2 linked regions of the Variovorax paradoxus genome follow. The main gene of each other region encodes a partner of the protein of the gene in region 2 in a complex. Links are inferred from orthologs where the notes say so. Each region holds a gene or a part of one and is shown on either strand. Other genes may lie near its edges.

What was found. The genes of interacting proteins can lie anywhere in the genome.
Region 1: the proteins of mfd (region 2) and uvrA are in contact, whole or in part, in a crystal structure (PDB 4DFC), measured with the Escherichia coli proteins. The link is inferred for Variovorax paradoxus from one-to-one orthologs.

Annotation. Positions count from the first base shown.
Region 1 is NZ_JAUSXL010000002.1:2,315,096-2,318,816, reverse strand. It holds uvrA (excinuclease ABC subunit UvrA), read left to right. Parts: upstream 1-377; coding sequence 378-3,521; downstream 3,522-3,721. Other genes in the region: QFZ47_RS14635 (DMT family transporter), read left to right, coding at 3,572-3,721; ssb (single-stranded DNA-binding protein), read right to left, coding at 1-218. UniProt on the Escherichia coli protein: The UvrABC repair system catalyzes the recognition and processing of DNA lesions. UvrA is an ATPase and a DNA-binding protein. A damage recognition complex composed of 2 UvrA and 2 UvrB subunits scans DNA for abnormalities.
Region 2 is NZ_JAUSXL010000002.1:4,515,542-4,522,174, reverse strand. What follows is about bases 1,282-5,342. They hold mfd (transcription-repair coupling factor), read left to right. Parts: upstream 1,282-1,659; coding sequence 1,660-5,142; downstream 5,143-5,342. Other genes in these bases: serB (phosphoserine phosphatase SerB), read left to right, coding at 5,139-5,342. In the rest of the region: QFZ47_RS24905 (sensor histidine kinase family protein), read left to right, coding at 1-69; ispF (2-C-methyl-D-erythritol 2,4-cyclodiphosphate synthase), read right to left, coding at 71-565; ispD (2-C-methyl-D-erythritol 4-phosphate cytidylyltransferase), read right to left, coding at 562-1,275; more of serB, read left to right, coding at 5,343-5,849; QFZ47_RS24880 (Ldh family oxidoreductase), read left to right, coding at 6,152-6,633. UniProt on the Escherichia coli protein: Couples transcription and DNA repair by recognizing RNA polymerase (RNAP) stalled at DNA lesions. Mediates ATP-dependent release of RNAP and its truncated transcript from the DNA, and recruitment of nucleotide excision repair machinery to the damaged site.

The DNA.
Region 1 (3,721 bases), 2.2 Mb from region 2 along the record:
CCCTTGCGCAGGTATTGGCCCGCAATTTCGGCCAGGCGGCCGTTGAAGACGATGCGGTGCCACTCGGTGGCTTCGCGCATTTCGCCGCTTTGCTTGTCTTTCCAGCGATCGGTGGTGGCCACGGTAACGTTCGCAACCTGGTCGCCGCTCGGGAAGGTACGCATTTCGGGGTCGCGCCCCAGATTGCCGACGACTATGACTTTATTGACCGATGCCATGTGCACTGCCCCTGATAAGTAGATGAAGGAGGAGGAAGAGAACCCTAGATTGTGCCCGATGCCGGCCGCCCGGGCGCCGCCGCCGGGCACCTCCGAAGCACCGCCTCCGTCAAACCGCTGCAACCCGCCCGCTCGCCATGACATGCCGCTCGGACTATCATGTCCGGTTGCCCTCGGACGATCGCCCCCTTGAATTCCAAAGCCACTGAAGACTTCGCCGCCGACGAGGAAAGCGCACGCGACGCGAAACGCGAACGCGACACCTACCTCGGCGCGGTGCTTGCGCAGCAGCGCATCAGCATCCGCGGTGCGCGCACCCACAACCTGAAGAACGTCGATCTCGACATTCCGCGCAACAAGCTGGTGGTGATCACCGGCCTGTCGGGCTCGGGCAAGTCGAGCCTCGCCTTCGACACGCTGTATGCCGAAGGGCAGCGGCGCTACGTGGAAAGCCTGTCGGCCTATGCGCGGCAGTTCCTGCAGCTCATGGACAAGCCCGACGTGGACGTGATCGAGGGCCTGTCGCCCGCGATCAGCATCGAGCAGAAGGCCACCAGCCACAACCCGCGCTCCACCGTGGGCACGGTGACCGAGATCCACGACTACCTGCGCCTCTTGTACGCGCGCGCCGGCACGCCCTACTGCCCCGATCACCATCTGCCGCTGCAGGCGCAGACGGTGTCGCAGATGGTCGACGCCACGCTCGCGATCGCCGACGAGCCGCGGCTGATGATCCTGGCGCCGGTGGCGCGCGAGAAAAAAGGCGAATTCCTGGAACTCTTCGCCGAAATGCAGGCGGCCGGCTACGTGCGCTTCCGCGTCGACGGGCAAACCTACGAATACAACGACCTGCCCAAGCTCAAGAAGACCGAGAAGCACGACATCGACGTGGTGATCGACCGACTGCGCGCGCGCCCCGACATGCAGCAGCGCCTGGCCGAGAGCTTCGAGGCCGCGCTGCGGCTGGCCGAAGGCCGGGCGATCGCGCTGGAGCTGGGCACAAGGCCGGAAGGCAGCGCCGATGGCGCTGCGGGCGCGCCCGACAAGGAGCACCTGTTCAACGCCAAGTTCGCCTGCCCGATCTGCCACTACTCGCTGTCGGAGCTGGAGCCGCGCCTGTTCTCGTTCAACTCGCCCGTGGGCGCCTGCCCGAGCTGCGACGGCCTCGGCCATCGCGAGGTGTTCGACCCGGCGCGCGTGGTCGCATTCCCCTCGCTCTCGCTCGCAAGCGGCGCCATCAAGGGCTGGGACCGCCGCAACGGCTACTACTTCAGCATGATCGAGAGCGTTGCGAAGCACTACAAGTTCGACGTCGACGCGCCCTTCGAATCATTGCCCGCCTCGGTGCAGCAGGTGCTGCTGCACGGCTCGGCGGCCGAAGAGATCAAGTTCAACTACACCATGGAGTCGGGCAACTTCGCGGGCAAGAAGCTCACGAAGAAGCATCCCTTCGAAGGGATCATTCCGAACATGACGCGGCGCTACCGCGAAACCGATTCGGTGCTGGTGCGCGAAGACCTCGCGCGCTTTCGCAACCTGCAGCCCTGCCCCGACTGCGGCGGCTCGCGGCTGCGGCCCGAGGCGCGCAACGTGTTCCTGGTCGATGAGTCCGCGCGCCCCGCAGACGGCGGCGAGCCGCCGCGCATGGCGATCTTCGAACTCAGCCACCTCACCTTGCGCGATTCGCTCGCCTGGTTCCAGACGCTCAAGCTGCGCGGCGCCAAGGCCGACATCGCCGACAAGGTGGTGCGCGAGATCGGCCTGCGGCTGAAGTTCCTGAACGACGTGGGCCTCAACTACCTGAGCCTGGACCGCAGCGCCGAGACGCTTTCGGGCGGCGAGGCGCAGCGCATCCGGCTGGCCTCGCAGATCGGCTCGGGCCTGACGGGCGTGATGTACGTGCTCGACGAGCCCAGCATCGGCCTGCACCAGCGCGACAACGACCGGCTGATCGGCACGCTCAAGCATCTGCGCGACATCGGCAACAGCGTGATCGTGGTCGAGCACGACGAGGACATGATCCACGCCGCCGACCACGTGATCGACATGGGGCCCGGCGCGGGCATCCACGGCGGGCGCGTGATGGCGCAGGGCACCTATGCCCAGGTGGCGGCCAACCCCGATTCGCTGACCGGCCAGTACCTTTCCGGCACGAAGAAGATCGAAGTGCCCAGGCGCCGCACCGCCTGGCTGCCGGTCGTGCAGAAGCCCGCCTTCAATGAGGGCAAGAAGGCCTCGCGCTTTCCGGCGAGCCCCGCGGCTGAACGGCGCGCCGCGCGCGAAGCGGCGCACCTGGCCTCGCAGACCGACCTGCAGGAAATCCGCGTGGTCGGCGCCACCGGCAACAACCTGCAGAACGTGAGCGTGGCCTTCCCGGTCGGCCTGCTCACCTGCGTGACGGGCGTCTCGGGCTCGGGCAAGTCGACGCTGGTGAACGACACGCTCTACACCGCCGTGGCGCGCACGCTCTACCGCGCGCACGAGGAACCCGCCGCGCATGAATCGGTCGAGGGCATCGAGTATTTCGACAAGGTCATCAACGTCGACCAGAGCCCGATCGGCCGCACGCCGCGCAGCAACCCGGCCACCTACACGGGCCTGTTCACGCCGATCCGCGAGCTGATGGCCGAGACCAACACCGCGCGTGAACGCGGCTACGGCCCGGGCCGCTTCAGTTTCAACGTGGCGGGCGGGCGCTGCGAGGCCTGCCAGGGCGACGGCGTGGTGAAGGTCGAGATGCACTTCCTGCCCGACGTGTACGTGCCCTGCGAGGTGTGCCACGGCCAGCGCTACAACCGCGAGACGCTCGAGGTTCTGTACAAGGGCAGGAACATCGCGCAGATCCTCGATATGACGGTGGAGACCGCGCACGAGTTTTTGAAGGCCGTGCCCACCATCGAGCGCAAGCTGCGCACGCTGCTCGACGTGGGCCTCTCCTATATCAAGCTCGGCCAGTCGGCCACCACGCTCTCGGGCGGCGAGGCGCAGCGCGTGAAGCTCGCGCTGGAGCTCAGCAAGCGCGACACCGGCCGCACGCTCTACATCCTCGACGAGCCGACCACCGGCCTGCACTTCGCCGACATCGAGCTGCTGCTGAAGGTGCTGCACCAGCTGCGCGACGCGGGCAACACCATCGTCGTGATCGAGCACAACCTCGACGTCATCAAGACGGCCGACTGGCTGATCGACATGGGCCCCGAAGGTGGCGCCGGCGGCGGCACGGTGGTGGGCGAAGGCACGCCCGAGGACATCGCGGCGAACGAGGCGAGCCACACGGGGCGCTATCTCAAGCGGCTGCTGTAGCGGCGCCTGCTTCCTGCACGAATGCGCGCGCCGCGCCACAATCGCGGCCCATGCCTTCCTTCACATCGCGCCAGTTCGTCCTGCTCGTTCTCCTGACCCTTGCATGGGGGTTCAACTGGCCGGTGATGAAGCTCGGCGTGGCGGACTATCCGCCGCTGGGCTTCCGCGCGATCTCGATCTGGCTCGGCCTGCCCGTGCTG
Region 2 (6,633 bases):
GCGCACATCCGCATGCCGCGCGCCATGCCCGATCCAAGGCCGGTGGAAGCGGCCGCCCGGCGCGCCTGAGTCAGCCCTGGCGGTGCAGCAGCACCACCGCGCGGGCTTCCATCGCGCGGCCTTCGCCGACCGGGCCGAGCTTTTCGGCCGTCTTGGCCTTCACGTTAACCTGGTCGGGCGCAAGCCCCAGCACCTCGGCGATGCGCCGGCACATGGCCGGAATGTGCGGCGCCAGCTTGGGCGCCTGCGCGATCACCGTGCTGTCGACATTGCCGACCTCCCAGCCCGCGGCGCGCACGCGGCGCGCCGCCTCGCCGAGCAGCACGGCCGAATCGGCACCGCGAAACTGCGCGTCGGTATCGGGAAAGTGCCGGCCGATGTCGCCCAGGCCGGCCGCGCCGAGCAAGGCATCGGTGATGGCATGCAGCAGCACGTCGGCGTCCGAATGCCCCAGCAGGCCGGTCGTGTGCGGAACCTCCACGCCGCCGAGGATGAGCTTGCGCCCCGCCACCAGCTGGTGAACGTCCCAGCCCTCGCCCACGCGGATATTGAATGCGGCCGTCATGGCATGGCCTTCCTGCGGCCGAGCAGAACCGCTTCGGCCAGTGCGAAGTCCTCGGGGAAAGTCACCTTGAAATTCTGCGCGCTGCCCGGCACCAGCAACGGCGAAAGGCCGATGGCCTCGATGGAGCCGGCCTCGTCGGTCACCGCGTCGCCGGTTCGCTCCAGCGCATCGAGCAGCATGCCGATGCGGAACATCTGCGGCGTCTGGGCCAGCCACTTGTCGGCCCGCGAAAGGGTCTGGGAGACGCGGCTGTCGGCCGAGGACACCTTCAGCGTGTCGGCCAGCCGGTGCGCCAGCAGGCCGCCGACGGCGTCGTGCTCGCAGGCCGCGATCAGCGCCTCGATCTGGCTCGAGGTGACAAGGCAGCGCGCCGCGTCGTGCACCAGCACCCAGTCATGCGCCCCGGCGCCCTTCTGCCGCAGCGCCGCGAGGCCGTTGCGCACCGTGGCCGCGCGCGTGACGCCCCCCACGCGCAACAGAAATTCGTTGTCGACCGGAAAGCGCGGCAGCGCGGTCTGCACCTCGCGGTCGTTCGGCGACACCACCACCGCCAAGCCGGCAAATCGGCCCGCCAGCGAGCGGAAAGCGGCCACCGTATGGGCCACCATGGACGATCCCGCGAGCCGCTGGTATTGCTTGGGCAGAACGCCACCCGCACGGTGGCCGAAACCGGCGCAAGGAATCAGCACGAAAAGTCGGGAAGAAGACATGGGGTGCGGCACGAGCCAACGGCCGGCAAGCGGATAAGGGGCCGCCATTCTAGAATCGACCGCTTCGCACACCCCTCGCCAGCCGGCGCGGGGTGTTGTGCATTTTCATAAGGGTCTGCTCACACTATGCAAGGGGTCGCGAAGCTCGCCACAGCCCGCCCATCAAGGCGCGTGACGCCGTGCGTGCGTCCGCACGCACAAGGAGCGCAACGCCGAGGAGCGGGCTGTGGCGAGCTTCCCTTTGGGTTGCTTCGCAAAGGGGCCGTCTGCGGCGTTGCCCGCACTTGCAAGGCGCGAGCCTTGCTGCGCGCGGGCGCCTTGCAGCCAACCCCTTTGCGAAGCAACGCGACCCCTTGCATAGTGTGAGCAGACCCTAGGCATTCCATGGACCTCCCCCACCTCACGGCGGGCAAGCGATTCACGCTGCCGCGTCCTCCGTTGTCGGCCGATGCCCTGCTGCTGGCGCAGCTGGGCATGCGCGAGAAGGCCGCAGGCCGCGCCACCGCGATGTTCACGGCCGACGCCAACGACGCGCAGCGGCTGATCGACGAAATCGCCTTCTTCGCGCCCGAACTGCGCTGCGCCCTGTTCCCCGACTGGGAAACGCTGCCCTACGACAGCTTCTCCCCGCACCAGGACCTGATCAGCGAGCGGCTCGCCACGCTCTGGCGCATCAGCCAGAAAGAGGCCGACGTGGTGCTGGTGCCCGCCACCACCGCGCTCTATCGGCTGGCGCCGCCGGCCTTCCTGGCCGGCTACACCTTCCACTTCAAGGCCAAGCAGAAGCTCGAGGAATCGAAGCTCAAGGCCCAGCTCACGCTAGCCGGCTACAGCCACGTGACGCAGGTGGTAAGCCCGGGCGAATACGCGGTGCGCGGCGGCCTGATCGACCTGTTTCCCATGGGCTCGCCGGTGCCGTTCCGCGTCGACCTGTTCGACGACGAGATCGACTCCATCCGCACCTTCGATCCCGACACACAGCGCAGCCTCTACCCGGTGCCCGAAGTGCGGCTGCTGCCGGGCCGCGAGTTCCCGATGGACGACGACGCCCGCGCGCGCTTTCGCAGCCGCTGGCGCGAACTGCTCGAGGGCGACCCGACCAAGAGCCGCATCTACAAGGACATGGGCAACGGCGTGGCCACCGCCGGCATCGAGTACTACCTGCCGCTGTTCTTCGACGAAACGGCCACGGTGTTCGACTACCTGGGGGCGGACGCCACCGTGGTGCTGCATGGCGATCTCGAACCCGCGTTCCAGCATTTTTGGCAGGACACCAACGAGCGCTACCGGCTGGTGCAGGGCGACCCCGAACGTCCCGCGCTGCCGCCCGAGGCGCTGTTCCTGAGCGCCGAGCAGTTCTACCAGCGCGCCAAGCCGCACGCCCAACTGGCCATTCGAGGCGACGTCGCCACCGACACGCCCTACGCCGAGTTCGACAGGCTGCCGCCCTTCGCCGTGGTGCGCGGCGCCGAAGATCCGCTGGTCGGCCTCAAGGCCCACATCAAGGCCACGCCGCACCGCGTGCTGCTGATCGCCGAAAGCGAAGGCCGGCGCGAAAGCCTGCTCGACTTCCTGCGCGCCAGCGGCGTGAGCCCGCCGGCCTTCGATTCGCTGGCCGAGTTCGAAGCCTCGCCCGACGAGAAGATCGGCATCGCCACCGCCGCGCTGGCCTCGGGCTTCGCGTGGCGCGAGCAAGGCATCGACCTCGTCACCGAGACCGAGCTGTTCGCAACCGCGCCCACCACGCGCCGCCGCAACAAGAAGCAAGAGCAGGTCAGCGACGTCGAGGCGCTGATCAAGGACCTGTCGGAGCTCAACGTGGGCGATCCGGTGGTCCACACCGCGCACGGCATCGGCCGCTACCGCGGCCTGATCCACATGGACCTGGGCCAGGGCGTCGATGCCGAAGGCAAGCCGCTGCTGCAGGAAATGCTGCACCTGGAGTACGCCGACAAGGCCACGCTCTACGTGCCCGTGTCGCAGCTGCACCAGATCAGCCGCTACACCGGCGTCAGCGCCGACGAGGCTCCGCTGCACAGGCTGGGCTCGGGCCAATGGGAAAAGGCCAAGCGCAAGGCTGCCGAACAGGTGCGCGACTCGGCCGCCGAGCTGCTCAACATCTACGCCCGCCGCGCCGCGCGCGAAGGCCACGCCTTCCGCTATTCGGCGGCCGACTACGAGGTGTTCGCCAACGACTTCGGCTTCCAGGAAACCGCCGACCAGAAGGCCGCGATCCACGCCGTGGTGCAGGACATGATCTCGCCGCAGCCGATGGACCGCCTGGTCTGCGGCGATGTGGGCTTCGGCAAGACCGAAGTCGCCCTGCGCGCCGCCTTCATCGCGATCACCGGCGGCAAGCAGGTGGCGTTCCTCGCGCCCACCACCCTGCTGGCCGAGCAGCACTACCAGACGCTGGTCGACCGCTTCGCCAAGTGGCCGGTCAAGGTGGCCGAAATGAGCCGCTTCCGCTCGACCAAGGAGATCAACACGGCAGCCAAGGGCCTGGCCGAGGGCACGGTCGACATCGTGGTCGGCACGCACAAGCTGCTGTCGCCGTCGATCAAGTTCAAGAACCTGGGCCTGCTGATCATCGACGAGGAGCACCGTTTCGGCGTGCGCCACAAGGAGGCGATGAAGGCGATGCGCGCCGAGGTCGATGTGCTCACGCTCACCGCCACACCGATTCCGCGCACGCTGGGCATGGCGCTCGAAGGCCTGCGCGACCTGAGCGTGATCGCGACCGCGCCGCAGCGCCGCCTGGCCATCAAGACCTTCGTTCGCAACGAAGGCACCGGCGTGATCCGCGAAGCCGTGCTGCGCGAACTCAAGCGCGGCGGGCAGGTGTACTTCCTGCACAACGAGGTCGAGACCATCGAGAACCGCCGCCAGAAGCTCGAAGAGATCTTGCCCGAGGCCCGCATCGCCGTGGCCCACGGCCAGATGCCCGAGCGCGAGCTGGAGCGCGTGATGCGCGACTTCGTGGCGCAGCGCTACAACCTTCTGCTGTGCTCGACCATCATCGAGACCGGCATCGACGTGCCGACCGCCAACACCATCGTGATGAGCCGCGCCGACAAGTTCGGCCTGGCGCAGCTGCACCAGCTGCGCGGGCGCGTCGGCCGCTCGCACCACCAAGCCTATGCCTACCTGATGGTGCCGGACACCGAGGGCCTGACCAAGCAGGCGGCGCAGCGGCTCGACGCCATCCAGCAGATGGAAGAGCTGGGCTCGGGCTTCTACCTCGCGATGCACGACCTCGAAATTCGCGGCACCGGCGAAGTGCTGGGCGAGAACCAGAGCGGCAACATGATGGAGATCGGCTTCCAGCTCTACAACGAGATGCTGAGCGAAGCCGTGCGCGCGCTCAAGGCCGGACAGGAGCCCGACCTGCTGGCGCCGCTGTCGGTCACCACCGAGATCAACCTGCACGCGCCCGCCCTGCTGCCCGACGACTACTGCGGCGACGTGCACCTGCGCCTGTCGTTCTACAAGAAGCTGGCCACGGCGAAGACGCCGGAGCAGATCGACACGCTGCTCGAAGAAATCGTCGACCGTTTCGGCAAGCTGCCGCCGCAGGCGCAGACGCTGATCGACACGCACCGGCTGCGCGTGCTGGCGCGGCCCTATGGCGTGGTCAAGGTCGATGCGGCGCCGGGCATCATCCACATCACCTTCAAGAAAGATCCGCCGGTCGACTCGATGGCGATCATTCACCTGATCCAGAAGAACAAGCACATCAAGCTCGCGGGCAACGAGAAGCTGCGCATCGAGCGCGAGCTGAAAGAGCCCAAGGAGCGTGCGCAGATGGTGCGCGACGTGCTGCGCAGCCTCGGACAACCCATCGTCAAGGAAATCGTTCCCGCATGAGCGCTACAGAAATCTCTCCCGGCCTTGTCATCCAGCGCGTGAAGCCGCCGCTCGTGCTCGCCGATTTCAAGCTGATCGCGTTCGACATGGACTCGACGCTGATCAACATCGAATGCATCGACGAGATCGCCGATGCCGTGGGCAAAAAGGCCGAGGTAGCCGCGATCACCGAAGCCACGATGCGCGGCGAGATCAAGGACTTCAAGGAAAGCCTGCGGCGGCGCGTGGCGCTGCTGAAGGGCGTGCCGGTCGAAGCGCTGCAGCAGGTCTATGACCAGCGGCTGAAGCTCAACCCCGGCGCAACCGAACTGGTGGCCGCCTGCAAGAAGGCAGGGCTCAAGGTGCTGCTGGTGTCGGGCGGCTTCACCTTCTTTGCGAACCGCGTGAAGGACCGCCTGGGCATCGACTTCGCGCGCTCCAACCTGCTCGACGAGGCCGATGGCAAGCTCACCGGCCAGGTGGTGCAGCAAAGCTGGGGCGACATCTGCGACGGCGCCGAGAAGCGCCGCACGCTGCTCGAGGTGGCATCCCTGCTGGGCATTTCGCCGCAGGAAGCCATTGCCGTGGGCGACGGCGCGAACGACCTGCCGATGATGGGCGAAGCCGGTCTTTCGGTGGCCTACCACGCGAAACCGAAAGTCCGCGAACAGGCCATGGTGGCCATCAACGAAGGCGGGCTTGAACGGCTGTTGGAGCTCATGGAGTGAGAACTTCGTTTCAGGGCGCGATCACGCCGACGGGGTACCTTGCTCCGCGAATGTCCCCCGCCCTTCGGGCTCCTCCTTTATTTCGCTGCGCAAGGCACCCCATCGACGTGATCGTTATTCAGAGCGGTGGTTGATCAGCCAGCACAACAGCAGCGCCCATCGTGCACAGGGCACCGGGTGCTCCCCGCAGCGAAATCAAGGAGGGGCGTACCCGGTGGCCTGTGCACACGCCCTGAACAACAGCATCCAAACGAACACACACGCAAGCACCCCCGCAGAAAACAGCTTGATGGAGACCCGAGATGACTGACACAACCGCCCCGCTCTACCGCGCCGACGCGCTCAAGGACTACGCCAGCGCCTTACTGCAGAAGGCCGGGCTCGCCGCCCCGATGGCCGACGGCGTCGCCCGCACCCTGGTCGAAGGCGACCTGCTGGGCCACGACACGCACGGCCTCGCGCTGCTGGCCGGCTATGTGAAGGAGATCGAATCGGGCGGCATGACGCCGGGCGGCACGCCCGAGGTGCTGTCGGACCGCCCCGCCGCCGTGCTCTGGGACGGCAAGCGCCTGCCCGGCCCCTGGCTCATGGACCAGGGCATGGACCTGCTGATTCCGCGCGCCCGCGAACTCGGCACCGCCTCGCTCGTGATCCGCCGAAGCCACCACATCGCCTGCCTCGCCGTCTACATGCTGCGCGCGCTGCAGGAAGACATGCTGATGCTGCTCGCCTGCTCCGATCCCAACACCGCCAGCGTCGCGCCCTTCGGCGGCACGCAGGCCGT